3 regions of the Streptomyces sp. NPDC006335 genome follow, and region 3 is predicted to be linked to each of the others. Evidence: riboswitches for the same ligand, from Rfam matches in the RefSeq annotation. Region 3 holds a riboswitch; each other region holds the start of a gene.

Evidence for each region. A riboswitch is a leader RNA that binds a small molecule or an ion and turns the genes downstream of it on or off. The one in region 3 is predicted to bind cyclic di-AMP.
Region 1: linked by a shared signal. The riboswitch ahead of ABZ098_RS29980 (M23 family metallopeptidase) and the one ahead of ABZ098_RS22045 (transglycosylase family protein) in region 3 are both predicted to bind cyclic di-AMP.
Region 2: linked by a shared signal. The riboswitch ahead of ABZ098_RS07530 (NlpC/P60 family protein) and the one ahead of ABZ098_RS22045 (transglycosylase family protein) in region 3 are both predicted to bind cyclic di-AMP.

What each region holds. Positions count from the first base shown of each region.
Region 1 covers NZ_JBEXQX010000012.1:224,372-234,335, reverse strand. The annotation lists gene ABZ098_RS29995 (GNAT family N-acetyltransferase) at 1-2,744, opposite strand, end outside; gene ABZ098_RS29990 (HPr family phosphocarrier protein) at 2,942-3,223, shown strand; gene ABZ098_RS29985 (GntR family transcriptional regulator) at 3,350-4,045, opposite strand; gene ABZ098_RS29980 (M23 family metallopeptidase) at 4,245-5,000, opposite strand; cyclic di-AMP (ydaO/yuaA leader) riboswitch at 5,014-5,176, opposite strand; gene ABZ098_RS29975 (pitrilysin family protein) at 5,386-6,774, opposite strand; gene ABZ098_RS29970 (pitrilysin family protein) at 6,771-8,171, opposite strand; gene ABZ098_RS29965 (DNA topoisomerase IV subunit A) at 8,493-9,964, shown strand, end outside.
Region 2 covers NZ_JBEXQX010000002.1:334,653-344,616, forward strand. The annotation lists gene ABZ098_RS07495 (DoxX family protein) at 1-221, shown strand, start outside; gene ABZ098_RS07500 (hypothetical protein) at 327-584, opposite strand; gene ABZ098_RS07505 (PspC domain-containing protein) at 571-2,091, opposite strand; gene ABZ098_RS07510 (PspC domain-containing protein) at 2,270-3,562, shown strand; gene ABZ098_RS07515 (response regulator transcription factor) at 3,559-4,269, shown strand; gene ABZ098_RS07520 (NlpC/P60 family protein) at 4,288-5,349, opposite strand; gene ABZ098_RS07525 (hypothetical protein) at 5,804-6,157, shown strand; gene ABZ098_RS07530 (NlpC/P60 family protein) at 6,271-7,419, opposite strand; cyclic di-AMP (ydaO/yuaA leader) riboswitch at 7,428-7,587, opposite strand; gene pcrA (DNA helicase PcrA) at 8,133-9,964, shown strand, end outside.
Region 3 covers NZ_JBEXQX010000007.1:307,374-317,337, forward strand. The annotation lists gene ABZ098_RS22030 (nucleoside triphosphate pyrophosphohydrolase) at 220-1,218, shown strand; gene ABZ098_RS22035 (cytochrome P450) at 1,348-2,745, shown strand; gene ABZ098_RS22040 (transglycosylase family protein) at 2,936-3,904, shown strand; cyclic di-AMP (ydaO/yuaA leader) riboswitch at 4,110-4,277, shown strand; gene ABZ098_RS22045 (transglycosylase family protein) at 4,281-4,970, shown strand; gene eno (phosphopyruvate hydratase) at 5,268-6,554, shown strand; gene ABZ098_RS22055 (septum formation initiator family protein) at 6,668-7,144, shown strand; gene ABZ098_RS22060 (DUF501 domain-containing protein) at 7,215-7,751, shown strand; gene ABZ098_RS22065 (Ppx/GppA phosphatase family protein) at 7,748-8,689, shown strand; gene ABZ098_RS22070 (NAD(P)/FAD-dependent oxidoreductase) at 9,122-9,964, shown strand, end outside.

The DNA of each region.
Region 1 (9,964 bases), on a different contig from region 3:
GCGACGACGACCGGCTCCAGGGTGACCGCGACGACCTCGGGGTGGTCGTCGACCAGCCGGGACACCCGCAGCAGGAGTTCCTCCAGCGCGGGTGTGTCGACCGGGGTGGAGCCGCGCCAGCCGAAGAGGAGCGGCGCGGTCCGGATCGAGCGGATCAGGCTCGTCGCCTCCCGGTCGGTGACCGGGATCAGCCGGTGCGCGGTGTCGTCGAGCAACTGCGAGGCGGCTCCGGCCAGCCCGAAGGACAGCACGGCGCCCGCTGCGGGGTCGATGACGGCCCGGATCACCGTGTCCACCCCGCGCGGTGCCATCCCCTGCACCACGGGCCGCAGCTCGTCGGGGGTGCCGAACAGCTCGGTCAGCTCGGCGTACGCCCGCCGCAACTGCTCCTCGTCCGCGAGGTCGAGGCGTACGCCGCCGAGGTCGGCGCGGTGGCGCAGGTGCGGGGCGGTGGCCTTGAGGGCGACCGGGTAGCCGAGGGTGGAGGCTGCCTGGACCGCGGCGTCGGCGGTGGCGGCGGGCAGGGCGCGGTGGACCTGGATGCCGTACGTGGCGAGCAGCTCGCAGGTCTCCTCGGTGCCCAGGGTGAGGCCCTGCCCGCGCGTGAGCAGGCCGTCGATCAGGGCGGCGGCGCCCTTCTCGTCGATGTTCTCGTACTCGGGCACCTTGCCTGGCTCGGCGGCCTCCCGGCGCCACTGGGCGTACTGCACGACATCGGCCAGCGCCCGCACCGCGCGCTCGGCGGCCGGGTAGGCGGGGATCAGGCGGTCGCCGGTGCCGGGGGCGGATGGTTCCGCCGGGGCCGGTGTGGCGCGCAGCCGGTCGAGTGCGCGGAACGGGTGGTCGGCACGGATCTTCGGCGGGCCGGCGGTGGCCTGGGGCGCGGTGCTGGCCGCCGCCGACAGGGCCTCCGCGAGGCCGCCCAGCTCGACATGGACCACCAGGACCGGCTTGCCGGGGACCTGTTCCGCCGCGGACCTGAGCGCCTCGGCGAGGGCGGCGTCGCCGGCTGATCCCTCGCCGACCGCGGGGATGGCCGTCACGATCACCGCGTCGTAGGAGTCGTCGGCCAACGCGCGCGCGAGGGCCGCGTGGAAGTCCTCCGGTGCGGCGGCCGTCGTCAGGTCCAGCGGGGTCGACGGCTTGAGTCCCTCGGCCACGCAGGCGTCGTAGGTGAGCAGGCCGAGCGACTCGGAGTTGCCGAGGATCGCCACCCTGGGTCCGGTGGGCAGCGGCTGGCGGGCCAGCAGGAGGCCGGTGTCGACGAGTTCGGTGATGGTGTCGACGCGGATCACGCCGGCCTGCCGGAGCAGCGCCGACACCGTGGCGTGCGGCAGGCGCGTGGCGCGGACGGCGTGGCCCTGCGGGGCGGTGCCCGAGCCCTGCACGACGACCAGGGGCTTGGCCGCCGCCGTACGCCGGGCGAGGCGGGTGAACTTGCGGGGGTTGCCGATGGACTCCAGGTACATGAGGACGACGTCGGTGTCCGGGTCGTCGTACCAGTACTGGAGGACGTCGTTGCCGGAGACGTCGGCGCGGTTGCCGGAGGAGACGAAGGTGGAGACGCCGGTCACGCCGGTGACGCCGCCGCCGCGCCGGTGCAGCCGGGAGAGCAGGGCGATGCCGATGGCGCCGGACTGGGCGAACAGGCCGATCCGGCCGGGGCGGGGGGTCTCGGGGGCCAGTGAGGCGTTGAGCCGGACGTCCGGGTTGGTGTTGATGATGCCGAAGGCGTTCGGGCCGATGATGCGCATGCCGTACGCGCGTGCGTGCCGTACGAGTTCGCGTTGGCGCTCGCGTCCTTCGGGGCCGCTCTCGGCGTACCCGGCGGACAGCACGACGAGCCCCTGTACGCCGTGGGCCCCGCACTCGGCGACGACCTCGGGGACCTGCTCGGCCGGCACGGCGACGACCGCGAGGTCGACGGGGCCGTCGATGTCCCGCACCGAGCGGTGCGCGGGGATGCCGTCGAGTTCCTTCCGCTCCTCGGGGAACGCCTTGTTCACGGCGTACAGGCGGCCGTTGAAGCCGTAGTCCCGGATGTTGCCGAGTACGCCGCGGCCGACACCGCCGGGGGTGCGTCCGACGCCCACGACGGCGACGGAGCCGGGGGTGAGCAGCCGCTGCACGGACCGCGACTCGGCGCGCTGCTCGCGCGCGTACTGCACGGCGAGCGAGCGGTCGGTGGGCTCCAGGTCGAACTCCAGGCGTACGACGCCGTCCTCGAAGCTGCGCTTCTGGGTGTAGCCGGCGTCGGTGAACACCTTGATCATCTTGACGTTGGCGGGCAGCACCTCGGCGGCGAAGCGCCGGATGCCGCGCTCGCGGGCGACGGCCCCGATGTGTTCGAGGAGGGCGGAGGCCACACCGCGCCCCTGGTGGGCGTCCTGCACGAGGAAGGCGACCTCGGCCTCGTCGGCGGGGGCGGAGGCGGGCATCCCGTCGGCACCGATGCGGTCGTAGCGTACGGTGGCGATGAACTCGCCGCCGATGGTGGCGGCGAGTCCCACCCGGTCCACAAAGTCGTGGTGCGTGAAGCGGTGGACGTCCTTGGCGGACAGGCGTGGGTAGGGCGCGAAGAAGCGGTAGTACTTCGACTCGTCCGAGACCTGCTCGTAGAAGCTGACCAGGCGATCGGCGTCGTCGACGGTGATGGGCCTGATGCGCGCGGTGCCGCCGTCGCGCAGCACTACGTCGGCCTCCCAGTGGGCGGGGTACTCGTGCCGGTCCGACGCGCTCTGCATGGGCCCCAGAGTACGGCTCGCGTACGACAACGGCGCGAGGCAGTCTGTGGAGAACGCGCGAGAACGCACAAGGACGCAAGTCGGGCCGAGGCCGCGGTCCGACGTCTCACCCCGGGAGGGCTCCAGGCCCTCTCCGGAGACGCTTCACGTGTGGGAAACTGGTCTAGACAACCCTGAACACCGAAGGGCAGCATCACATGGCTGAGCGCCGCGTCAACGTCGGCTGGGCCGAGGGCCTCCACGCCCGCCCCGCTTCCATCTTCGTCCGGGCCGCCACGGCCGCAGGCATCCCCGTGACGATCGCCAAGGCCGACGGCAACCCCGTCAACGCGGCCTCCATGCTGGCCGTGCTCGGCCTGGGCGCCCAGGGCGGCGAGGAGATCGTCCTCGCCTCCGACGCCGAGGGCGCGGACGCGGCCCTCGACCGGCTCGCGAAGCTGGTCGCCGAGGGACTCGAGGAGCTCCCCGAAACCGTCTGAGCACGGCGTCCTGAAAAGCACCGAGGGGCTCGTCCGAATTATCGGGCGGGCCCTTCGCTTTTCCCATTCAAGGGCAGCGTAAATAGCGCCCCGCGAATTACTCTCTCTTTGTATACGGTGCCCGTGTTAATGCCGCGAGCCCGTCACGTTTACAGGATGTTGCGAGGTCCTCACACGGTCCGCGCGGTCCCCTCCGGAGGTGAACCGCAGCCGGTGCGCCGCGCCCGAGCGCTCGGTGTGCAGCGCCGTGATCGCCCGCGCGCGTTCGCCGTCCCCGCGCGCCACCGCGTCCACGATCGCGCCGTGCTCCGCCCAGGACTCCACGGGGTCGGCGGGCGCGTCCACGACGTACATCCAGGCGATCTTGTGCCGCAGCTGGGTCAGCATCGAGGTCAGCGCGGGGCTGCCGGAGGCCTGTGCGAGCGTCTCGTGGAACCAGCCTCCCAGCGAGCGCAGATCGTCGCTGTTGCCCCGCCTGGCCCGCTCCTGGCCCAGCCTGACCAGGCCGCGCAGCACCTTCAGATGGGCCTCGGTGCGCCGCTGGGCGGCCCGGGAGGCGCCGAGCGGTTCGAGCAGCATGCGCATCTCCAGGAGGTCGGCGCCCTCCTGCTCGGTCGGTTCGGCCACGCACGCGCCCGCGTGCCGCCGCGTCACCACGAAGCCCTCGGCCTCCAGCGTGCGCAGCGCCTCGCGGACGGGGACGCGGGAGACGCCGTAGCGGCGGGCGAGCAGTTCCTCGGTGAGCCGGCTCCCGCGCTCGTGGACACCGGCGACGATGTCGTCCCGGATCGCCGTGCATACCGAGTGCGCCGGAATACGCATGTCCGACCTCCGTCTTAATCCCCGTGAAACGTCGCCGATTGACGTGTGTTCAGTGACTCTATTGCAATCAGCGGGAATTTCCGACGGCGGACCGGAATCCAGGGATATTTTTTGGACAACGGGGCCTTGGAAACGACGAAACCCCGGCTCGGGGAGCCGGGGTCTCGCGGAGATCGCGCGGAGGTCTCGCGCAGGGGTGTCAGACGCTGACGCCGTGCGAGCGCAGGTAGGCGACGGGGTCGATGTCCGAGCCGTACTCGGGGGTGGTCCGCGCCTCGAAGTGCAGGTGCGGTCCGGTGACGTTGCCGGTCGCGCCGGACAGCCCGATCTGCTGGCCGGGGGTGACGGACTGGCCGACCGAGACGCCGATGGACGACAGGTGGCCGTACTGGGTGTACGTGCCGTCGGCCATCCGGATCACGATGTTGTTGCCGTACGACCCGCCCCAGCCGGCCTCGACGACCGTGCCGCGGCCCACCGCGTGGACGGAGGTGCCGCTGGCGGCGTGGAAGTCGACACCGGTGTGGCTGCCGGAGGACCAGATGGAGCCGCCGCTCTTGTAGCCGGTGGAGATGTAGGAGCCGGAGATCGGGGCGACGAAGGCGTTGAGGCGCTTGCGCTCGGCCTCGCGGGCGGCACGCTCCTTGGCCTCGCGTATCTCCTTGGCGCGCGCCTCGGCCTTGCGCTTGGCCTCGGCGGCCGCCTTCTTCTGCGCGGCGGCCTGCGCCTGGGCCTCGGCCTGGGCGTCGAGCTGGGCCGCGAGGGAGTCCGTGCCGACGGAGACGGCGGGCATGAGGCCGGTCTGCTCGACGGAGTTCTCGGCGGCGAGGGCCGGGGTGGCGATGGTGCCGATGACGCCGGTGGTGGCGAGGGCGGCGACGCCCGCGGCGCGGGCGGTGGTGCGCTTCATGCGGCTGGGACGACGGTGCTTCCCGGTGGCGCAGGTGAACGCCATGTGGTGGCTGGTCCTTTCCTTCCTTCTCGCCTACCGGGTTAGCTGACGGGTTCGGAGCAGGAAGGTCTCCTACGGACCCCCTCGCGGTGCGCGGGCGTCCGATTCACCCCAGGGACGTGTGGTGGGTCCCCGGCTCCCCTGGCTCGCGCCATGCGGGGACTCGGCGATGACTGTCCGGTGCCGCGGGCGCGGCTCGGTGCCTGACGGACAGCCCAGAGGACGCTAAGCGGGGCAACTTTCAATCCCCAAACCGATCAGGGTTTTTGTAGCGCATCCCACAGGGCAGACAGGCAACCTCCTGCCCAATTCGGACATCTAAGAGTCCTGGGTGTCGTAGGGGTCCTGGCGACGCTTCCGTCACCAGGGCCCCTCGGTCACGCTTCCTCTACTCGGCCGTCACGACCTTGACTTCGCCGATGCCGAGGGCCTCGACGGGCTCCTTGATGGCGGCGGCGTCGCCGACCAGGATCGTCACCAGCCGGTCCACCGGGAAGGCGTTCACGACGGCCGCGGTGGCCTCCACGGTGCCGGTCGCGGCGAGCTGCCGGTACAGGGTCGCCTGGTAGTCGTCGGGCAGGTGCTGCTCGACCTGGTCGGCCAGCGTGCTCGCGACGGCCGCGGCGGTCTCGTACTTGAGCGGCGCCACACCGACGAGGTTCTGCACGGCGACATCGCGCTCCGCGTCGGTGAGACCGCCCTCGGCGAGCGTGCGCAGCACCTTCCACAGGTCGTCCAGCGCGGGACCGGTGTTGGGGGTGTCCACCGAGCCGCTGATGGCGAGCATCGCGGCGCCCGAGCCGTCCGGCGCGGACCTGAGGACCTGGCCGAACGACCGTACGCCGTAGGTGTAGCCCTTCTCCTCGCGCAGGACGCGGTCCAGGCGGGAGGTGAGGGTGCCGCCGAGGCAGTACGTGCCGAGCACCTGCGCGGGCCACACGCGTGCGTGCCGGTCGGCGCCGATGCGGCCGATCAGGAGCTGCGTCTGGACGGCGCCGGGACGGTCCACGATGACGACCCGGCCGGTGTCGTCGGCGGCCACCGGCGGCACGGGGCGGGGCTGCGCCGTGGAGCCGGTCCAGGAGCCGAGGGTGTCGGCGAGCAGCGCGTCCAGGTCGATGTCGGTGAGGTCGCCGACGACCACGGCGGTCGCGGTGGCGGGGCGCACGTGCTTCTCGTAGAAGGTGCGTACGGCCGCGGAGTCGATGTTCTCGACCGTCTCCTCGGTGCCCTGGCGCGGGCGCGACATGCGCGAGTCCGCCGGGAACAGCTCCTTGGAGAGCTCCTTGGCGGCGCGGCGGGACGGGTTGGCCAGCTCGTGCGGGATCTCGTCGAGGCGGTTGCGGACCAGGCGCTCGACCTCGCTGTCCGCGAACGCGGGCGCCCTGAGCGCGTCGGCCAGCAGACCGAGCGCCTTGGCGAGGCGGGAGGCGGGCACTTCGAGGCTGAGACGGACGCCCGGGTGGTCGGCGTGCGCGTCGAGGGTGGCTCCGCAGCGCTCCAGCTCGGCGGCGAACTCCTCGGCGGAGTGCTTGTCGGTGCCCTCGGAGAAGGCGCGCGCCATGATCGTGGCGACGCCGTCCAGGCCGGCCGGTTCGGCGTCCAGGGGCGCGTCCAGGAGCACCTCGACGGCGACGACCTGCTGGCCGGGGCGGTGACAGCGCAGCAGGGTCAGGCCGTTGTCGAGCGTCCCTCGCTCGGGGGCGGGGAAGGCCCAGACCTTGGGCTCGCCCGCCTGCGGCTGCGGGTGGAACTCCATCGCGGCGAGCTCGCTCACTTGGCCGCCTCCTCGTTGTCGTCGCTGGCTTCTACGGTCGCCGCGGCCTGCGGGTCCTCGGCGGCGTCCTCGGCGCTGTCGGCGATCTCGGCCGGGGCGGTGGGCTCGTAGACGAGCACCGCGCGGTTGTCGGGGCGCAGCCTGGCCTTGGCGACCGCCTGGACCTCCTCGGCGCTCACCTCCAGGACGCGCTGCACGGCGGTCAGGGCGAGCTGCGGGTCGCCGAACAGGACGGCGTAGCGGCACAGTTCGTCGGCGCGGCCCGCGACGGTGCCGAGCCGGTCCAGCCACTCGCGCTCCAACTGGGCCTGGGCGCGCTCCATCTCCTCGGCCGTGGGGCCCTCCGCGGCGAACCGCGCGAGCTCCTCGTCGATGGCGGCCTCGATGACCGGCACCTCGACGTCACCGGAGGTCTTCACGTCGAGCCAGCCCAGGGAGGGCGCACCGGCCAGGCGCAGCAGGCCGAAGCCGGCCGCGACGGCCGTACGGTCACGCCGTACGAGCCGGTTGTACAGGCGGGAGGACTCGCCGCCGCCGAGGACGGTGAGGGCGAGGTCGGCCGCGTCCGCCTCGCGCGTGCCGTCGTGCGGCAGCCGGTAGGCGGCCATCAACGCGCGCGCGGGGACCTCCTCCTCGACGACCTCGCGCAACTGCTCGCCGATGATCTCGGGCAGGGAGCCGTCGCGGGGCGCGGGCTTGCCGTCGTGTGAGGGGATGGAGCCGAAGTACTTCTCGATCCAGGCGAGCGTCTGCTCGGGGTCGATGTCGCCGACGACCGACAGGACGGCGTTGTTGGGCGCGTAGTAGGTGCGGAAGAACGCGCGCGCGTCCTCCAGGGTGGCCGCGTCCAGATCGGCCATCGACCCGATCGGGGTGTGGTGGTAGGGGTGGCCCTCCGGGTAGGCGAGCGCGGTCAGCTTCTCGAACGCGGTGCCGTAGGGGACGTTGTCGTAACGCTGACGACGCTCGTTCTTGACGACGTCGCGCTGGTTCTCCATCGACTCGTCGTCGAGGGCGGCCAGCAGCGAGCCCATCCGGTCGGCCTCCAGCCAGAGCGCGAGCTCGAGCTGATGGGTGGGCATGGTCTCGAAGTAGTTGGTCCGCTCGAAGCTGGTGGTGCCGTTGAGCGAGCCACCCGCGCCCTGGACGAGCTCGAAGTGCCCGTTGCCGTGCACCTGCTTCGAGCCCTGGAACATCAAGTGCTCGAAAAGGTGAGCCAGGCCGGTACGCCCCTTGACCTCGTGGCGCGAGCCGACGTCGTACCAGAGGCACACCGCCGCGACCGGGGTCAGGTGGTCCTCGGAGAGCACCACGCGCAGCCCGTTGGCCAGGCGGTGCTCGGTCGCTGTCAGGCCCCCGGTGCCTGCCTGGTCTGTGGCCGTGTGACCCATGGGCATGTACGTCCCTTCGATCGCGGTCGCGGTCGTCGAAACCGCGGTTTTCCTGCCGGTCCTGCCACTGTATGCAAGCGTGCGGACCGTCGGTGAAGTTCCCGGGGCGCGTACGCCCACAGCGGATCGCGTAGCCTGCGGGCAACCGTGAGGGAGGCACCGTGCGGTCGCCGTGCAGGGCGGCCCAGCCGGGTCCCGGCCCGGACTGTCAGTGCCGCGGTCCACAATGGTCCGCGTCAGATCCCGTTCACGCTTCAGCAAGAGTGAGCCAAAGGGCCGACGTGAGCGACCCGTAGGCGAGCGACCAGAAAAGAGGAGCCGGCAGCGATGGCCCGCCGCAGCACGAAGACCCCGCCGCCCGACGACTCGTACGAGGAGCGGATCCTCGACATCGACGTCGTGGACGAGATGAAGGGCTCGTACCTCGAGTACGCGTACTCGGTCATCTACTCCCGCGCGCTCCCCGATGCCCGCGACGGCCTCAAGCCGGTGCACCGGCGCATCGTCTACCAGATGAACGAGATGGGCCTGCGCCCCGACCGCGGCTATGTGAAGTGCGCCCGCGTGGTCGGCGAGGTCATGGGCAAGCTGCACCCGCACGGCGACGCGTCGATCTACGACGCGCTCGTGCGCATGGCCCAGCCCTTCTCGATGCGCGTGCCGCTGGTCGACGGCCACGGCAACTTCGGCTCGCTGGGCAACGACGACCCGCCGGCCGCCATGCGGTACACCGAGTGCCGCGCCGCCGAGGCCGCGAGCCTGATGACGGAGTCCATCGACGAGGACACCGTCGACTTCGCCCCGAACTACGACGGCCAGGAGCAGGAGCCGGGCGCACTGCCCGCCGCCTTCCCCAACCTCCTGGTGAACGGCGCCTCGGGCATCGCGGTCGGCATGGCCACCAACATGCCGCCGCACAACCTCAACGAGGTCATCGCGGCCGCCCGCCACCTGATCCGCTACCCGAACGCGGATCTGGACGCCCTGATGAAGCACATCCCGGGCCCCGACCTGCCCACTGGCGGCCGGATCGTCGGTCTCTCGGGCATCCGGGACGCCTACGAGACGGGCCGTGGCACCTTCAAGATCCGCGCCACGGTGTCGGTGGAGACGGTGACGGCCCGCCGCAAGGGCCTGGTCGTCACCGAGCTGCCCTTCACGGTCGGCCCGGAGAAGGTGATCGCCAAGATCAAGGACCTGGTCGGCGCGAAGAAGCTCCAGGGCATCGCCGACGTCAAGGACCTCACCGACCGCGCCCACGGCCTGCGCCTGGTCATCGAGATCAAGAACGGCTTCGTGCCGGAGGCGGTCCTGGAGCAGCTCTACAAGCTGACGCCGATGGAGGAGTCCTTCGGCGTCAACAATGTGGCGCTGGTGGACGGGCAGCCCCTCACGCTCGGCCTCAAGGAGCTCCTGGAGGTCTACCTCGACCACCGCTTCGAAGTGGTGCGCCGACGCAGCGAGTTCCGGCGCACCAAGCGGCGCGACCGGCTGCACCTGGTCGAGGGCCTGCTCACCGCCCTGGTCGACATCGACGAGGTCATCCGGATCATCCGCTCCAGCGACAACTCCGCGCAGGCGAAGGAGCGCCTGATCGAGCGCTTCTCCCTGAGCGAGATCCAGACGCAGTACATCCTGGACACGCCCCTGCGGCGCCTGACCCGGTTCGACCGCATCGAGCTGGAGTCGGAGCAGGACCGGCTCAACGCGGAGATCGCGGAGCTGACCCGGATCCTGGAGTCGGACGCCGAGCTGCGCAAGCTGGTCTCCGCGGAACTGGCCGCGGTCGCCAAGAAGTA
Region 2 (9,964 bases), on a different contig from region 3:
TGCTCGGCATCCTCGCCCGCCTGGCCGCGCTCGGCGGTGCGCTGATCTCGCTCAGCCTGTGGCTGACCGTGAGCTGGGCCTCCGACCCCTACTACTACGGCAACGACCTCGCCTACCTGATGGCCTGGCTGCCTCTCGTCCTCGCGGGGGCCTCCATGTTCTCCGTGGACGCGGCCTTGCGCTCCCGACGACGACGGCGGTGGGCGGGCGATTACCGGTAGCCCCGGCCGGCCTGGCTCACGGCGCTACCGAAGTCACCGGTGGCGGGCGAGCGGAGGTGGTCCGGTGCGGGGTTGCCGCCCGTCGGCGATCAGTCCCGTCGGCGATCAGTGGGGCACGGGCGGCTGGGGCGTGTGACCGACCTCCGACGGGGTGCTCGTACGGCGTCTGTCGCGGCGCTTGCGCACGGACCGGGCCAGCAGGCCCACCACACCCGCGAGGCAGAGGCCGCCGACGACCGTGGGGATCACCGCGAACCACGGGGTGTCCCAGGCGCCGCCCGCGTCACCGGCGTAGGTGATGCCCGCGAGGGTCAGGAAGAACCCGGCGACCAGTTTTCCCGGCCGGAACTCATGACGCAGCACGGCTCACCTCCGCCTGACCGATGCCCACCCGCAGGTCGATGTCGAGGGTGGCGGTGTTCTCCGTGCCCGAGACGGGTTTCAGGGTGACCTCCTTGCGCTTGCCCGGTGCCACGTCCACGTCCTGCTGGTCGTCGCCCGGCAACTGGATGTCGCCCACGCCCACGTCGATGACCGCCTTCACGGTCACGTCCGGCGGCACGATCACCAGGAGTCGGCCCACTCCGACGTCCGCCTGGGTCGTCACCGTGCGGCCCTTGGTGAAGTCGACGTGGGACAGGTCCAAGGTGCCCACTCCGGTGCCGAGTTCGTACTGGGCGCGGATGTTCTGCGTCGCGGCCGGCGTCCAGTTCGTGCGGACCCAGTGGGTGGTGATGTCCTTCGGGAGGGCGGCCGACGCGGCGAGCAGGCCCGCCGTGACGACCGCCAGGAAGATCGAGCCCGCTCCGGTACGGCCGAGGAAGGAGCTGGTCGCTATGCCCAGGCCCAGGACGATCAGCGCGCAGGACAGACCGGTCTGCAGGCTGGTGCCCAGGGCGTGGTCCTCCCAGGTCGATCCTGTGCCGAGACCGCCCGCCAGCAGGGCGAGCAGGAAGACCCAGCCGCCGATCCAGCGGGGGCCGCGCGGCTTCGGCGGGCGGGTCCGGGTGGCGAGCTCCTCGCGCCGGTTCCAGGAGGTGCCCCGGCCGATGTTGACGGCGGCGGCGATGTCACGGTCGCGGGAGTCGCTCGGGCCCCACAGATAGCCCGTGCCGCCGACGTGGGTGCCGTCCTTGACGATGGGGTCGCGCCACCAGGACGGGTAGCCGGCGGGCACCGGCGGGGCCTGGGCCTCCGGCGGGGCGTCGGCCACGGCCTGGGCGGAGAGCGGGTCGGGGTCGGGGGTGCCGCGGTGGCGCGACCAGTACCCCGCGCCCGCGAGCAGCAGGGAGAGCACCACGGCGAAGGTCAGCACGCCGGTGTTGCTCAGCATGGTGAGGAACACCCCGCAGCCGACCAGGGCGAAGAGCACGCCGGTCAGGGCCTGGCCGTCCACCCGGCCGGTGAGCAGCTTGCGCACCTCGTTCTCGTCCTCGTCCTCGTACGGGACGAAGAGCCAGGCGAAGCCGTAGAAGAGGAGGCCGATGCCGCCGGTGGCCGACAGCACGGTGAGCGTGATCCGGAAGATCACCGGGTCCATGTCGCACTGCCGCCCGAGGCCGGCGCACACCCCGGCGAGCAGCTTGTGCCGCCGGTCCCGCCGGAAGGGCAAGGGGTTCGGGGCCGCGTCCTCGACCGGGGCCGGGCCCTGGGGGGCGACCGGGGGCGGGGCGGGGATGCCGGTCGTCGTCCGGTGCCCGAGGGGCGCGGTGGGCGGGTCCACCGGTGTGCCTCCTCCTTCCCGCGTGCCCGCCCGCCCGTGCGCGCGCGAAGGCTCGCCGGTGCCGGCGGGCGTGCCCACGCCGGGACGGTGGCCCGGGTCCGGGCCACCGCCGGATCCGGCGCCCGCGGCGTGCTGGTGATCTGTCATGTGTCCATGGTGACGGGCGCGAGGGCGCGACGGGAGTCGAAACGACCCTGGCCGGACCCTGATATCGGCCCTGAGAGCGGGGAGGGAAGCGTTCGGAGGGCGCGCCGTTCGAAGATCAGGGGTGTCTCGGGGGCCAACCCTGATGCCCCCGCACCGCGGCCGTGTGACCATCGATGGCATGCCGGAAGCCGCAGCAGCGCCACTCGTCGAACCGCGGCCGCCGCGCAAGCTCTACCGCAGCAGTGACGGACGCTGGCTGGGTGGCGTGGCGCGGGGGCTCGCCGGGCATCTCGGGCTGCCCGTGATCTGGGTGCGGCTCGTCTTCGTCGGCCTGTTCATGGCGGACGGGCTCGGTGCGCTGCTGTACGCCGCGTTCTGGTTCTTCGTGCCGCTCGGCATCGGCGGGGTCGGCGGGCAGCGGCCCCCGTCCCTGGTCACCACCGAGACCTCGCCGGACGGCCGCCGCAGACTCGTCGCCCGCCGCCCCGACAGGGGCCAGATCGTGGCCCTGCTGCTCATGGTCGTCGTGGCCATGGTCTTCGTCGGCAATGTCAACGTGGGCAACGGCGCCAAGGCCTACCTCTGGCCCGCCGTCCTGGTCGGCGCGGGCGTCGCCCTGGTCTGGCGCCAGGCGGACAACGCCCGCCGGGCCCGCTGGATGGAGGTGGGCCGCCGCCGGCGCACCCTGACGCTGCTGCGTGCCGCGGGCGGTGTCCTCCTCGTCACCGCCGGTGTCTCCGGGGTCTTCGTCCTCCAGGGCTCCGCCGCCCACCTCGGCTCCGTCCTCCAGGCGGCCCTCGCGGTCCTCGTCGGGATAACGCTCCTCGCCGGGCCGTATCTCGTCCGCATGACCCAGGACCTCTCCGAGGAGCGCCTGATGCGCATCCGTGCCCAGGAGCGCGCGGAGGTCGCGGCCCACGTCCACGACTCGGTGCTGCACACCCTGACCCTGATCCAGCGCAACGCGGAGAACGCGAACGAGGTGCGCCGCCTCGCCCGCGCCCAGGAGCGCGACCTGCGCACGTGGCTGTACAAACCCGAGGGCACCGGCAAGGACGAGGCCGACGAACCCACAGAACTCGCCGACGCCGTGCGGCGCAACGCGGCCGAGGTCGAGGACAAGCACGGCGTCCCCATAGAGGTGGTGATCGTCGGCGACTGCCCGCTCGACGAGAGAACCGGCGCGCAGATGCAGGCCGCGCGTGAGGCGATGGTCAACGCCGCCAAGTACGGTGGCGAGGGCGGCGCCGTACAGGTCTACGCCGAAGTCGAGGGCAGGACGGTCTTCGTGTCCGTCCGGGACCGTGGCCCCGGCTTCGACCTCGACTCGATACCCGCCGACCGGATGGGTGTCAGAGAATCGATCATCGGCCGCATGGAGCGCCATGGCGGCACGGCCCGGCTGCGTGCGGTGCCGGACGGCGGCACGGAGGTCGAGCTGGAGATGGAGAGGGCGGAGAAGACGTCATGAGCGACGAGGCGAACGGCACGGCGGAGGCAACCGGGGGCGCGGACGGGCGCCGGGTGCGCGTGGTCCTCGTCGACGACCACCGCATGTTCCGCACGGGCGTCCAGGCCGAGATCGGCCGCACCGAGGAGACCGGCGTCGAGGTCGTCGGGGAGGCCGCGGACGTCGACCAGGCCGTCACCGTCATCACCGCGACCCGTCCCGAGGTCGTCCTCCTCGACGTCCATCTCCCGGGCGGCGGCGGAGTCGAAGTGCTGCGCCGGTGCGCGCCGTTGATGGCCGACGCCGAGCAGCCCGTGCGGTTCCTCGCCCTGTCCGTCTCGGACGCGGCCGAGGACGTGATCGGAGTGATCCGGGGCGGTGCGCGCGGCTATGTGACGAAGACGATCACCGGCACCGACCTCGTCAACTCCGTCTTCCGCGTCCAGGAGGGCGACGCCGTCTTCTCCCCGCGCCTGGCCGGCTTCGTCCTGGACGCCTTCGCCTCCACCGACGCCCCGCCGGTCGACGAGGACCTCGACCGCCTCACCCAGCGCGAGCGCGAGGTGCTGAGGCTCATCGCGCGCGGCTACGCCTACAAGGAGATCGCCAAGCAGCTGTTCATCTCGGTGAAGACGGTCGAGTCCCATGTCTCGGCGGTGCTGCGGAAGTTGCAGCTGTCCAACCGTCACGAACTGACACGGTGGGCGACGGCTCGCCGGCTGGTCTGACGCGGGTACCGCTCGCGTTCACGCCACGCGTGTGGCCCCCGCGAAGGGCATCTCGTCGATCGGTGCCACCCGCACCGGCGCCGACGGGTTCGGGGCGTGGATCATCTGCCCGTTGCCGACGTAGAGGCCGACGTGGCTGATGCCCGAGTAGAAGAACACCAGGTCGCCGGGGAGGAGTTCGGAGCGGGAGACGCGCCGGCCGGCGTCGATCTGGGCGTAGGTCGTGCGGGGCAGGGAGATGCCGGCCGAGCGGTAGGCGGCCTGGATCAGCCCCGAGCAGTCGAAGGCGTCCGGGCCGGTGGCGCCCCAGACGTAGGGGCTGCCGAGCTTGGCGTAGGCATAGGAGACGGCCGCCGCGGCACGGGAGTTGGGGGCGTCCGCGGTGGCCGCGCCGGGGGCCGTCAGCTCCCCGCGTGCGCCTGTCGTGGCCCGTGAGGCGCGATCGCCGGCGCCCCCGAGCACCGCTCGTTCCTCGGCCGACAGCTGGGACATCAGTCGGCGGGCCGCGCCCAGTTTGCCGGTGATCGTCCTCTTGTGGCGCTCCAGCTCGGCCTGACGCGACTTCAGCGAGGCCAGCTCGATGTGCGCGGCCCCGCGGAGCTGCTCGATGTCCCGCAACTGCCGGCGTACGTTCGCCACGGAGGCGGCCTGGCGGGCACCGGCTCGTTCGGCGAACTCGGCGCTGTCCAGGTACCGGTCGGGGTCGTCGGTCAGCGCCAGCTGCATCGCCGGGTCGAGGCCGCCGCCGCGGTACTGCGCCGCGGCCATCGAACCCAGCGCGTCCCGGGCCTCGTTGAGCTGTTCCGTCCTTCGGGCGGCCTCGTCCCGCAGCCTGTCCAGGCGGGTCTCGGCGGCCTCCGCCTTCTCCTTCGCTCCGTTGTACTTCTCGGTGGCCGCCTCGGCCTCCTGGTACAGCCGGTCGACCTTCGTCCTGACCTGCTCCGGTGTGAGCTGCGGCTCGGCATGTCCGATCCCGTCGAAGCCCGTCGCGGTCGCCGCCCCCGCGAGGGCGATCGTCGCTGCCGTACGGACCGTATGGCCGCCGGCCGAGCGGCTGCGGGGCTTGCGGTGCGCTGCCACGTGGACTGCACGTCCTTTCGTACGTTCGTCCGCCCCGGGCTCGGGACGTACGAACGCCAGGGGGGAGCGGCCGTACGACCGCCCGGGGCGGTGTGCGCGTCCGGCGACGGCCTGCACAGGGGGAGCGGGCCGCCGCCGGACCTTCTCGGCGGTGGTGGCCGACTGCCGCCCCTGGCCCGGGCGGCGGTGGGGAGCCGGTCACCTGGTGGAGGACGCTAAACCTGACCGTGTCCGGGAGGTAACGCGTTGTGCGGAACTGCCGCCAGGGGACCGCCGGGTGACCGAAGGTGACCGTGCCGCCGGGGCGGCGCAGTCGACTTCACGCGGTGCGCTGACCGAAGTCGGAATTCAGGGACGCGCGGCGGGTGCGGAGTGCTATGGGTCGCATATATGCAAGATCTACGCGAGGGGCCGGTGCGCACGCCCCCGCGGCCCCTGAATAAGCTCCGGCCTCATGGACGTACTCATCCATCTCTTCGTCGGCCTGCACATCATCGGCATCGCCTCGCTGCTCGGCGGCTTCCTCACCCAGATGAAGGGGATGGGTCAGGGCACCGCCCGGTTCGTCCCCGCGATGCTCCACGGGGCCGCGACGATGCTGGTCACCGGGGTGATCCTGGTCGGCCTCAACCAGGCCGACGACCAGCACGTCAACAACATCAAGATCGGCATCAAGCTGGCTCTGCTGATCGTGATCCTCGGCCTCGTCTATGTGAAGCGGGACGACGAGAAGGTGGACAAGAGCCTGTTCGGCCTGGTCGGCGCGCTGACCACGGCCAACGTCTTCATCGCGGTGCTGTGGACCTGACGGCTGCCCGGACGGAGTGACGGGCACCGAGGGCGGCGGTCGCCGCCACGGCCGTCAGGGCGCCCGGCCCGAGCCGAGCCGGGCCGCCAGGGTGGGACGAGGGGGACGAGGGGTCAGGCCGGGCGGACCACGCTGTGGATCGCCGACTCGCCGTCGTAGTAGATCGACTCCTCGCGGACGTACGCGCCCGGCTTGGGGGCGTGGATCATCATGCCGTTGCCGATGTAGAGGCCGACGTGGCTGATGTCGTCGTAGAAGAAGACCAGGTCACCGGGCTGCGCGTCGGCCAGGGAGACCGTGGTGCCGGCGTTGACCTGGTCGTAGGTGACGCGCGGGAGATCGACGCCGGCGGCCTTCCAGGCGGCCTGGGTGAGCCCTGAGCAGTCGTAGGAGTCGGGGCCGGTGGCGCCCCAGACGTACGGCTTGCCGACCTGCGCGCGGGCGAACGCGAGGGCCTTGGCGGCCTTGGTCGCGTACGTGGAGTCGGCCGGCGCGGACGTGGTCGGCGTGGACGTGCTCTCCTGCGGGGCGGTGGCCTCCTGCGCGGCCTTCTCCGCCGCCGCCTGCTGCTGCGCCAGCTCCGCCGCCTTGCGGGCCGCCTCCTGCTGCTTCCGCTTCTCGATCGCCGCGAGGCGCGCCTTCTCCTGGGCCGTCAGCTCCGACAGCAGCGCGCGGGCGCCGGCGAGCTTCCGCTGGACGGTCGCCTTGGCGGTCTTCAGGTCGCTCTGCGTCTCGGTGAGCGTCTGAAGGCTCTGGGAGGCCTCCTGGCGCTTCTTCATCGTCGCGGACTGCTCGGAGACGTAGTCGTCGACCGCGCCCTTCTGGCGGCTCGTCAAGCGGCCCATGAGCTGGGTCTGGTCGAAGTAGTCCTGCGGGGTGTCCGCGAGCAGGAAGGTCGCCGTGTCGGGCGCGGCGGCGCCGGTGCGGTACTGGGCCGCGGCGAAGGAACCGAGTTCCTCCCGCGCCTCGTTGAGCCTCTGGGTGCGCTGGGCGACGTCGTCGAGGAGCGTGTCGACCTGCTTGCGCTGCTTGGCCGTCTTCTCCTTGGCCGCGTTGTAGGTGTCGGTCGCCGACTCGGCCTGGCGGTAGAGGTCGTCGACCTTCTTCTCGACCTCTTCGAGACTCGGCTTGTCATCGGCCGGCGCGGCGTTCGCCGACTGGGACAGCAGGGCCACGGAGGTGAGGGCGGCCGTCGCGAGGGCCGGGGTCCGTATGCCTGCTACGCGCGTACCGACGGGACGCGACTTGCGGTGCGACGCCAAGGGAGGCGACTCCTTCCGTGCTCCGCCTACCGGGTTAGCTGTCGGGTTCGGGCGGGAAGGGTTGCCCTACGGCGCTCCCGTGGGCGGGAGTCGGCCGATTCACCCCGGGTTCGGTGGGTCCCCGGCTCCGGGCGCGCGGCGGCGCTGCGGACTCGGCGGAGGCCGTGCGGCCCGGCGACGTTCGCCGGAGGGGGTCGTACGGCCTGCCGGGAACGGTAGCCAACTGGTGTGGCCCCTGTGAAGGTTGATGTTCGATATGCCCGATACATTTTCGTGACCTTCGTCCCGGGCGCCGCTCCGCGTGGCCGATCCGTAGTGATCTGTGCTGACGCGGGCTGTTTTCGCTGGTCCGATGCCTTCTGTCTGCATTGCGGGTCGGCTCGCGGCAGGCTGCCGCGCGCGGCCCCACCGCTAGGCGGGTGGGTCCGTCCTCCTCCAGCAGCACGGCAAGGCGCGACCGCGCTCCTACCCGACGGCAAGCTGTCGTGACCAAGGTCTCGCACGGCAAGTGTGCGCGTGAAGGTTCGCTCCCGAGGGCGTCGCCCTCGCTCTACGGCGATGAGGCCTGGTCGGGAGCCGCCCGTGGCGGGCATGGCGGAAGGGCGGGGAGTCGGCCGGAGGCTCGGTGCGGAAGATCGTCGGGGTTTCGGTTCGGGTGGATGTTCTCGGGGCGGCGGCGGGCTGTCAGTGGGGCACCCTAGACTCGGAGAGCGATGAGCAGCCTCTTTGACGACAGCTTCCTGGCGGACCTCCAGGCCCCTCGCGGGCATGGGGAGGAGCCCCCGCCGCCGCCCGAGGACGACCACGTACCGGAACCCGTTCCGGACGATCTGTTCGGTGGGAAGTTCGACGTGCCCCCGGACCGGGACGCCTACTACCGCGACGGCGCCCCGCGCCCGGTGGTGGACCCGGCCGCCCTCCTGGAGGGGCTGAACGAGAACCAGCGCGCGGCCGTCGTGCACTCCGGCACCCCGCTGCTCATCGTGGCCGGCGCCGGTTCCGGCAAGACCCGGGTGCTCACCCACCGCATCGCCCACCTCCTCGGCGAGCGCAATGTCCACCCGGGCCAGATCCTCGCGATCACCTTCACCAACAAGGCCGCGGGCGAGATGAAGGAGCGCGTCGAGCAGCTCGTCGGCCCGCGCGCGAACGCGATGTGGGTCATGACCTTCCACAGCGCCTGCGTGCGGATCCTGCGCAGGGAGTCGAAGAAGCTCGGCTTCACCTCGTCCTTCTCGATCTACGACGCCGCCGACTCCAAGCGGCTCATGGCCCTGGTCTGCCGCGACCTGGACCTCGACCCCAAGCGCTACCCGCCGAAGTCCTTCAGCGCCAAGATCAGCAACCTGAAGAACGAGCTGATCGACGAGGAGGACTTCGCCGCCCAGGCCGCCGACGGCTTCGAGAAGACCCTCGCCCAGGCCTACGCCATGTACCAGTCGCGGCTGCGCGAGGCGAACGCCCTCGACTTCGACGACCTGATCATGACGACGGTCAACCTGCTCCGGGCGTTCCCCGATGTCTCCGAGCACTACCGCCGGCGCTTCCGGCATGTCCTCGTCGACGAGTACCAGGACACCAACCACGCACAGTACGCGCTGGTCAGGGAGCTGGTAGGGACCTCCGAGCACCCGGTGGACGTACCGCCGAGCGAGCACGACCTGCCGCCTGCCGAGCTCTGTGTCGTCGGTGACGCCGACCAGTCGATCTACGCCTTCCGCGGCGCGACCATCCGCAACATCCTCCAGTTCGAGGAGGACTACCCCGACGCGACGACGATCCTCCTGGAGCAGAACTACCGCTCCACCCAGACGATCCTCACCGCCGCCAACGCGGTCATCGAGCGCAACGAGTCCCGCCGCCCCAAGAACCTGTGGACCAACGCGGGCGCGGGCGCGCGCATCACCGGCTATGTCGCCGACACCGAGCACGACGAGGCGCAGTTCGTCGCCGACGAGATAGACCGCCTCACCGACGCGGGCGACGCGAAGGCCGGCGACGTCGCCGTCTTCTACCGCACCAATGCCCAGTCCCGTGTCTTCGAAGAGGTCTTCATCCGCGTCGGCCTGCCCTACAAGGTCGTCGGCGGGGTCCGCTTCTACGAGCGCAAAGAGGTCCGGGACGTCCTGGCCTACCTGCGCGTCCTCGCCAACCCCGAGGACTCCGTACCGCTGCGACGCATCCTGAACGTCCCCAAGCGGGGCATCGGCGACCGCGCCGAGGCGATGATCGACGCCCTGTCCCAGCGCGAGAAGATCAGCTTCCCGCAGGCGCTCAAGCGCGTCGACGAGGCGTACGGCATGGCCGCGCGCTCCACCAACGCCGTCAAGCGGTTCAACGTGCTGATGGAGGAGCTCCGTACGATCGTCGAGTCCGGCGCGGGCCCGGCGACGGTCCTGGAGGCCGTCCTCGAACGCACCGGTTACCTCGCCGAGTTGCAGGCCTCCACCGACCCCCAGGACGAGACCCGCATCGAGAACCTCCAGGAACTCGCCGCAGTGGCCCTGGAGTTCGAGCAGGAGTCCGGCGAGGGCGAGGAGACCGG
Region 3 (9,964 bases):
GGCGGGAGGGCCGGCAGGGGTCGGGGGCTCGCAGAGGTCGCGGGGGTCGCCGGGCTCGCAGGGGTCGCGGGATGGGGACGGTCCGTGGGATGGGGACGGTCCGCAGGGCGGCTCGCAGAACGGTCCTTTTCGCGGGCGGATGATCGTACGATCACTCCGCCGTCCCCCGCCTGTGGACAACCTGATCGCCCCGTCGGCACCGTGCGTTAGCTTCGAACTGTGAACGCAACCGGCTTCGAGCCCGCCCCCGACCAGGACCCCGACACGGCGTCCGCCCCCGGCCGCATCGTCCTGCTCACCACCAGCCACCGCGTCGCCCCCGGCCTGCTGTCCTGGCCCGCCTGGCAGGCGCTGCAAGCCGCCGACCGTGTCCTGTGCGCGGACGGCGCCCACCCCCAGCTCCCCTATCTCCGGGAGGCCGGGATCGCGGTCGACGAGACGTCCCCGACCGCGGAGGAACTGGTCGCGGCGTGCGCGGGCGGACACACGGTGGTTGTCGTGGCCACGGGCGAGGGCGAGCCGGCCCTCACGGACGGCCTGGCCCGCCTCGCCGGATCCGGACGCCTGCGGATGCCCGAGCTGGAACTGCTCCCCGCCTCCTACGACCTGCCCGGCGCCCGCCTCCTCGACCTCGTCCAAGTCATGGACCGCATCCGCAGAGAGTGCCCCTGGTCCTCCCAGCAGACCCACAAGGGCCTCGCCAAGTACGGCATCGAGGAAGCGTACGAACTCGTCGAGGCCATCGAGGAGGGCGACCGCGACGAACTGCGCGAGGAACTCGGGGACGTCCTGCTCCAGGTCATATTCCACGCCAGGATCGCCGAGGAGGACCCGGAGGCCCCCTTCTCCGTCGACGACGTCGCCGGCGGCATCGTCGCCAAGCTCATCCACCGCCACCCCCACGTCTTCGGGGACGAAACAGCCGACACCCCCGAAGAGGTCAAGGCCCACTGGCTGCGCACCAAGGCGATAGAGAAACAGCGCACCTCGGTGACCGAAGGCATCCCCCTGGGCCAGCCCGGCCTCGCCCTCGCGGCCAAGCTGGCGTCCCGCGTGCGGACGGCGGGCCTGGACGTCCCCCTCCCGGACACCGAGGGCATCGGCTACGAACTCCTCGCCCTGGCCACCCGCGCCGAGGCGGAGGGCGTCGACCCGGAGGCGGCACTGAGAGCTGCCGCACGGGTGTATCGGGATGCGATTCGGGAGGTGGAGGGGTGAGGGGGTGAGGGGTTGCGGTAGCGCCGGTTGGGTGGGGGAGGGGCCTGGCGGTGGGAGGAGGGAGGGCCCTCGGCACGTGACGGAAACGGCCCCGAGAACACCCCCCACCCCGCCCGATAACGTCAAGGAGTGACCGACCACCCCTCACCCACCCCCGCCACTCCGCCCCCCGCCCCCGCCACTCCGCCCCCCACCTCCGCCACTCCGCCCCCCACCTCCGCCACTGCGCCCCCCACCCCCCTCACTCCCCCCACCTCCACCCCCACTGCAACCCCCACCCCCCCACCTCCCCACCTCTTCACCTGGGAGTTCGCCACCAACCCCTACCCCGCCTACGCCTGGCTCCGGGAGCACGCGCCCGTGCACAGGACGCGGTTGCCCAGTGGGGTGGAGGCATGGCTGGTCACCCGCTACGCCGATGCCAAGCAGGCCCTCGCCGACCAGCGGCTCAGCAAGAACCCGGCGCATCACGACGAGCCGGCGCACGCCAAGGGGAAGACCGGTATCCCGGGGGAGCGCAAGGCGGAGCTGATGACGCATCTGCTGAACATCGACCCGCCGGACCACACCAGGCTCCGACGGCTGGTCAGCAAGGCGTTCACGCCGAGGAGGGTCGCCGAGTTCGCGCCCCGGGTGCAGGAGTTGACGGACGGTCTCATCGACGGGTTCGCGGCCACCGGCACGGCTGACCTCATTCACGATTTCGCGTTCCCGCTCCCCATCTACGCGATCTGCGACCTGCTCGGCGTCCCCCGGGAGGACCAGGACGACTTCCGGGACTGGGCGGGCATGATGATCCGGCACGGCGGCGGGCCGCGGGGCGGGGTCGCCCGGTCCGTGAAGAAGATGCGCGGCTATCTCGCCGACCTCATCCACCGGAAGCGGGAGGCGCTGCCCGACGAGCCGACCCCCGGCGAGGACCTCATCTCCGGGCTCATCCGCGCCTTTGACCACGGTGAGCATCTCACCGAGAACGAGGCCGCGGCCATGGCCTTCATCCTGCTCTTCGCGGGTTTCGAGACCACCGTCAATCTGATCGGCAACGGGGTCTACGCCCTGCTCACGCACCCCGAGCAGCGGAACCGGTTGCAGGAGTCCCTGGCCGGCGGGGAGAGGGCTCTCCTGGAGACCGGAGTGGAGGAGCTTCTCCGTTACGACGGCCCGGTCGAACTGGCCACCTGGCGGTTCGCCACCGAACCCCTGCGGATCGGCGGGCAGGACATCGCGGCCGGGGACCCGGTGCTCGTCGTACTCGCGGCCGCGGACCGGGATCCGGAGCGGTTCGCCGACCCGGATGTGCTCGATCTGTCCCGCCGTGACAATCAGCACCTCGGTTACGGCCACGGCATCCACTACTGCCTCGGTGCCCCGCTCGCCCGCCTGGAGGGCCAGACCGCGCTCGCCACTCTCCTCACCCGGCTCCCGGACCTCCAACTCGCGGTGGATTCGGCTGATTTGCGCTGGCGTGGAGGGCTCATCATGCGTGGACTGCGCACTTTGCCCGTGGAGTTCACGCCCGTCCGGTAATCGACCGAGGGGTCCGGCCTATCCCGGCGGGGTGCCGCGTAAACATGACGCGCCCTCAAGTCTGTGATCTTCACGTGATCTACGCGGCATTAACTTGTGACAAGTGATCGAATCCCTATACGTTCACGGACCAGCGCGGCCCCGTACCACCCGCCGCGCCGGTACTTGCTGTCTCGGGAAAGGTCCCTCCATGCTCTCCGGGAACGGTCGTCACCGTCGCCCCCGTCAGGCTCCGGCCCTCCTCGTGGCGGCCGGTGTGACGGGATCCGCCATCGCGATCCCACTGCTCGGGGCGACCGGCGCGAGCGCCGCCACCGGCACCACGTGGGACCGGGTCGCGGAGTGCGAGAGCGGTGGCTCCTGGAGCGCCAACGACGGCAACGGCTACTACGGCGGCCTCCAGATGTCCCAGGAGAACTGGGAGAAGTACGGCGGCCTCGAATACGCCGAGACGGCGGACCTGGCCAGCCGCAACCAGCAGATAGCCGTGGCCGAGAAGCTCCTCGCGGACCAGGGCATCGCCGCCTGGCCGACCTGTGGACTGCTCGGCGGTCTCAGCAAGGACTCCAGCTCGGCCGACGTCGACACGGGCGTGGGGAGCGACACCCCCTCTGCCTCGCCGTCCGGATCGTCCGGATCGTCCGGTTCCTCGAACTCGTCGGGCTCCGAGGAGTCTTCCGGGCTGCTCGACGCGCTGGACGGTTCGTCCGCGACGCCCTCGCCGTCGGGTACTCCCTCCAGCGGCGACAGTCCCGCCAAGTCGGACAAAAAGAACTCTTCGGAGTCCGAGAGCTCCGTGAAGGATGACGCCCAGCCCTCCGACAGCTCGCCCGTAGTGAGTCCAGAAGAGGATGAAGCGGACAAGTCGTGGCAGGAGGGCAGCTCTTCGGCCCTCGTCGACGTCGGCGCCCTCGGCTCCGGCAAGCACCGCGGCGACAGTGCCGAGGAGAATGTGACCAAGAGCGCAGCCTCCTCCTCGGCCGGCCGTCACGCCGCCCGCACCTACACGGTCCGGGAGGGTGACTCCCTCGTCTCCATCGCCGACTCCCTTGGCCTCGACGGCGGATGGCGTGCCCTCTACGCCGAGAACAAGGACCGCATCGGAGCTGACCCGAGCAACATCGTCGCCGGTCAGACGCTCGACACAGGGGCTGAATAGGGTCGAAAAGACCTGAAAAACAGCGGGAGTTCACGTCACACTTCGCACCGAATGTCCACTTTGGTGAAAGTGTGGGATGAGTCTCAGAAGCCCTGATCGTCTTTGAAATTCCGCCGAGCGCGTGTCTACGGTCGTGACCGCTCGGCAACCCGAGCCCCGTCTGTCGCAACGCCGAATCCTGCCAGCGGCCGTACGGGAACAGTCGTCGCGTCAAGCGCCGTAGGCAGGAGCGGGGGACCCAAGGTAAGTGCCGGGCCCAGCAGTTCACGCTGGACCGGCTTGGGGTTAAGTCGCGCACCGCGAGGTGTGCGACCGGGCAACTCAACCGGCCCGAACCCGACAGCTCACCTCGCAGGCGTCGGTGAGGGGATCCACCATGCTGTTTTCCGGCAAGGGCAAGCACCGTCGTCCGTCCAAGGCCACCCGCGCCGCCGCGCTCGCCGGCGTCACCGGTGTCGCCATCGCCGCCCCGCTGATGGCGGCCGGCAGCGCCTCCGCCGCCACCGCCTCCGAGTGGGACGCCGTGGCCCAGTGCGAGTCCGGCGGCAACTGGTCCATCAACACCGGCAACGGCTACTACGGCGGCCTGCAGTTCTCCGCCTCCACCTGGGCCGCGTACGGCGGCACGCAGTACGCCGCGCAGGCCAACCAGGCCAGCAAGTCCCAGCAGATCGCCGTGGCCGAGAAGGTCCTCGCCTCCCAGGGCAAGGGTGCCTGGCCGGTCTGCGGCAAGGGGCTGTCCAGCGCCGGCTACAGCGGCGGCTCGTCCTCCTCCAGCTCGAACTCCAGCTCCTCGAACTCGGGCACCAGCACGCGCTCGACCGACGAGCAGAGCGCCTCCCGCTCGAACGACCGCCCGGCGGCCAAGAAGACCGTCACCACCCCGACCGGCAAGAAGGTCAAGAAGGGCGATGGCGAGTACAAGGTCGTCAAGGGTGACACCCTCAGCTCGATCGCCGAGAAGCACAAGGTCAAGGGCGGCTGGCAGAAGCTGTTCGAGCTGAACAAGGACATCATCGACGACGCCGACTTCATCTTCCCGGGTCAGCAGCTGCACCTGAAGTAAGAGACCTGGCTGAACCACAGGGCCCTCACAGCCGTGTCCTCCAGGATGAAGGCCTCGTGAGGGTCACCCCCCGTCCCCCACGGGCTCCCCGCTCCGGTGCGTGTTCCCCCGTACGCACCGGGGCGGGGTTTTTTCATGCCCCGGCGCCGACCGGTCTTTGTTCAGTTCAGAAACAATTTACTCTCGGTTCTGTCCAGGGGGCGGTCCACACGGTGGCCGATCCCCCGGAGCCGGTTAGGCTCGGACTCGCAGAACCCACCGCGGTCCCGGCGGACCGTGTCACATCCCAAGAAGGAGATGCTCGTGCCGTCCATCGACGTCGTCGTAGCCCGGGAAATCCTGGACTCCCGAGGCAACCCCACGGTCGAGGTCGAGGTCGGCCTCGACGACGGCAGCACCGGTCGTGCCGCCGTCCCCTCCGGCGCCTCCACGGGCGCCTTCGAGGCCATCGAGCTGCGCGACGGTGACCCGAACCGCTACCAGGGCAAGGGTGTCGAGAAGGCGGTCCTCGCCGTCATCGAGCAGATCGGCCCGGAGCTCGTCGGCTACGACGCCACCGAGCAGCGCCTGATCGACCAGGCGATGTTCGACCTGGACGCCACCGACAACAAGGGCTCGCTCGGCGCCAACGCCATCCTCGGCGTCTCCCTGGCCGTCGCCCACGCCGCCTCCGAGGCCAGCGACCTCCCGCTCTTCCGCTACCTGGGCGGCCCGAACGCGCACCTGCTGCCGGTGCCGATGATGAACATCCTGAACGGCGGCTCGCACGCCGACTCCAACGTGGACATCCAGGAGTTCATGATCGCCCCGATCGGCGCGGAGTCCTTCTCCGAGGCGCTGCGCTGGGGCACCGAGGTCTACCACACCCTCAAGAAGGTCCTGAAGAGCAAGGGCCTGTCCACCGGCCTCGGCGACGAGGGCGGCTTCGCGCCGAACCTCGAGTCCAACCGCGCCGCCCTGGACCTCATCCTCGAGGCGATCAAGGAAGCCGGTTACATCCCCGGCGAGCAGGTCGCCCTGGCGCTCGACGTCGCCGCCTCCGAGTTCTACAAGGACGGCAAGTACCAGTTCGAGGGCAAGGACCGCTCGGCCGCCGAGATGACGGAGTACTACGAGGAGCTCGTGGCGGCCTACCCGCTCGTCTCCATCGAGGACCCGCTGTTCGAGGACGACTGGGCCGGCTGGAAGGTCCTCACCGACAAGCTCGGCGACAAGGTCCAGATCGTCGGCGACGACCTGTTCGTCACCAACCCGGAGCGCCTGGCCCGCGGCATCGAGGACGGCGCCGCCAACGCGCTGCTCGTCAAGGTGAACCAGATCGGCTCGCTCACCGAGACCCTCGACGCCGTCGAGCTCGCCCAGCGCAGCGGCTTCAAGTGCATGATGTCCCACCGCTCGGGCGAGACCGAGGACGTCACCATCGCCGACCTGGCCGTCGCCACCAACTGCGGCCAGATCAAGACCGGCGCCCCGGCCCGTTCCGAGCGCGTCGCCAAGTACAACCAGCTGCTGCGCATCGAGGAGATCCTCGACGACGCCGCGGTGTACGCCGGCCGCAGCGCCTTCCCGCGCTTCAAGGGCTGACACACCGGCTGGCCCTTCCGGGGTCAAGCCTTAGCCAGTCGTACGTACGTCCCCGTACCGGTCCCGTACCGTGTGCGGGGACGTACGCACGTAGAAGGGGAGGCGGAGAGCCGATGGCCGTGAAGGACCGGGACCGTTTCTCCACCACGACCAGGATCAGGCTGCTCGGCGAGCAGACCGCGGCCCGTGTCTACCGGTCCCAGACCAGACGGCAGGCCCGCCGCTCCCGGCTGACCGGCCGGGCCGCGCTGCTCGCCCTCGTGCTGTGCACGCTGGTGGTGGCGCTGGCGTACCCGATAAGGCAGTACGTCTCCCAGCGCGCCGAGATCGCCGATCTCCAGCGGGAGAAGGCGCGGGCCGCCGAGCGGGTCGAGAAGCTGCGCGACCTCAAGGCGCGCTGGCAGGACGACGCGTACGCGGAGCAGCAGATCCGGCAGCGGCTGCACTATGTGATGCCGGGGGAGACGGGGTTCATCGTCGTCGACCCGGACGCGGCGAAGCAGTCCCGCAGCGACCTGAGCGCGGCCGACCGCCCCTGGTACGCGAACGTCTGGGACGGGGTCGACAAGTCCGACGCCTCCGACCAGTGAGACGACCGCAAGACCTGAAGACCTGAAGACCTGAAGACCTCAAGACCTGAAGACCGATAGAAAGACAGGCATGGAAACGCCCCCGCCCTCCACCCCGCGCACCGAGCCCACCGACGCCGACGTCGAGGCCTTCAAGCAGCAGCTCGGGCGGCCGCCGCGCGGACTGCGCGCGATCGCGCACCGCTGCCCCTGCGGACAGCCGGACGTGGTGGAGACGGCCCCTCGCCTCCCCGACGGCACGCCCTTCCCGACGACGTACTACCTGACGTGCCCGCGCGCCGCCTCGGCGATCGGCACGCTGGAGGCGAACGGCGTCATGAAGGAGATGACGGAGCGGCTCCAGACCGACCCGGAGCTCGCGAAGGCGTACCGGGCCGCGCACGAGGACTACCTCGCCCGCCGTGACGCCATCGAGGTCCTGGAGGGCTTCCCGAGCGCGGGTGGCATGCCGGACCGGGTGAAGTGCCTGCACGTCCTGGTGGGGCACTCGCTGGCCGCGGGCCCGGGCGTCAACCCGCTGGGCGACGAGGCGATCGCGATGCTGCCGGAGTGGTGGCGCAAGGGCGCGTGCGTGACCCTCACCGAGCAGCGGGAGGACGCCAAGTGACCCGGGTCGCCGCCATCGACTGCGGTACGAACTCCATCCGGCTCCTCGTCGCGGACTGCGACCCGGAGACCGGTGAACTGGTCGATCTGGACCGTCGTATGACGATCGTGCGGCTGGGCCAGGGGGTCGACCGGACCGGGCGGCTCGCTCCCGAGGCGCTGGAGCGGACCTTCGCCGCGTGCCGTGAGTACGCGGCGGTGGTCAAGGAGCACGGGGCCGAGCGGCTGCGGTTCGTCGCCACCTCCGCCTCCCGGGACGCGGAGAACCGGGACGAGTTCGTGCGCGGGGTCCTCGACATCCTCGGGGTCGAGCCCGAGGTGATCTCCGGGGACCAGGAGGCCGAGTTCTCCTTCACGGGGGCGACCAGGGAGCTCAAGGGCAGCGACCACCTGGACAGGCCCTACCTCGTGGTGGACATCGGCGGCGGGTCGACGGAGTTCGTCGTAGGCGACGACCATGTGCGCGCCGCACGGTCCGTGGACATCGGCTGTGTGCGGATGACCGAGCGGCACCTGGTGCGGGACGGCGCGGTCAGCGACCCGCCCACCGAGGCGCAGATCACCGCCATGCGGGCCGACATCGAGGCCGCTCTCGACCTCGCCGAGGAGACCGTGCCGCTGCGCGAGGCGCGCACGCTGGTGGGGCTCGCGGGGTCCGTGACCACCGTGTCGGCGATCGCGCAGGAGTTGCCGGAGTACGACTCCGAGGCCATCCACCACTCCCGGGTCTCCCGCGATCGCGTCCGGGAGATCACCGAGTGGTTGCTGCGTTCCACCCACGCCGAGCGCGCGGCGGTGCCCTCCATGCACCCGGGGCGCGTGGACGTCATCGGCGCCGGGGCTCTCGTACTCCTCACGATCATGGAGCGGATCGGCGCCGAGGAGGTCGTCGTGAGCGAGCACGACATCCTCGACGGCATCGCGTGGTCGGTCGCGTAGCCCTCGGCGGGCACCTCTGCTGAGCAGGGAGAACAACGTATGAGCGCGTCAGAGGGGCCCTTAGGGGCCCCTCTTCTGCGTGCCGACCGGAAAGTTCGTGAAGTTCTTCACAAGGAATTGGGCCCTGTCGGACGACGAATGTGGTCCGGTTGACCCTTCCGGGGGCCCAACACCCCTGTGAACACGTTCAAAACGGTGGGTTGCGGACCTCGGGTGAGAGGTGCGCAAGGGGTCTGCGAGACCCCCTCACGGGGCCTCTTCCGGCACGGAGAGGCAGCTCACGCGGCATTGACAACGGGTCGCCCCATACGGTGGTTCCCGTCCCGCGCCATGACCTGGGTCACGTGAGCGGCGGAGGATAACACACCCTCTGCAAGAGCTTGTGAAGGGGCGCACGAGCGACCCCCCTGAGGCGGGTGGATACTCGATGGCATGAGCACCACGGAGCGTCCCAGGATCCTCGTAGTAGGCGGTGGGTACGTAGGCCTGTACGCAGCTCGGCGCATTCTCAAGAAGATGCGCTACGGCGAGGCGACCGTCACGGTCGTCGACCCCCGGTCGTACATGACCTACCAGCCCTTCCTCCCCGAAACCGCCGCCGGCAACATCTCCCCGCGCCACGTCGTCGTCCCGCTGCGACGCGTGCTGCCGAAGGCGGAGGTTCTCACCGGCCGGGTCACCACCATCGACCAGGACCGCAAGGTCGCCACGATCGCCCCGCTCGTGGGCGAGGCGTACGAGCTGCCTTTCGACTACCTGGTGATCGCGCTCGGCGCGGTCTCCCGCACCTTCCCGATCCCCGGCCTCGCCGAGCAGGGCATCGGCATGAAGGGCATCGAGGAGGCCATCGGCCTGCGCAACCACGTGCTTGAGCAGCTCGACAAGGCCGACTCCACGACCGACGAGGAGATCCGCCGCAAGGCGCTCACCTTCGTCTTCATCGGCGGTGGCTTCGCGGGTGCGGAGACCGTCGGCGAGGTCGAGGACATGGCCCGCGACGCGGCCAAGTACTACACCAACGTCTCGCGCGAGGACATGCGGTTCATCCTCGTCGACGCCGCCGACAAGATCCTCCCCGAGGTCGGCCCCAAGCTCGGCCAGTACGGCAAGGAGCACCTGGAGAGCCGGGGCGTGGAGATCTACCTCTCCACCTCGATGGACTCCTGCGTCGACGGCCACGTGGTCCTCAAGAACGGCCTGGAGGTCGACTCCAGCACCATCGTGTGGACCGCCGGCGTCAAGCCCAACCCGGTCCTCGCCCGCTACGGCCTCCCG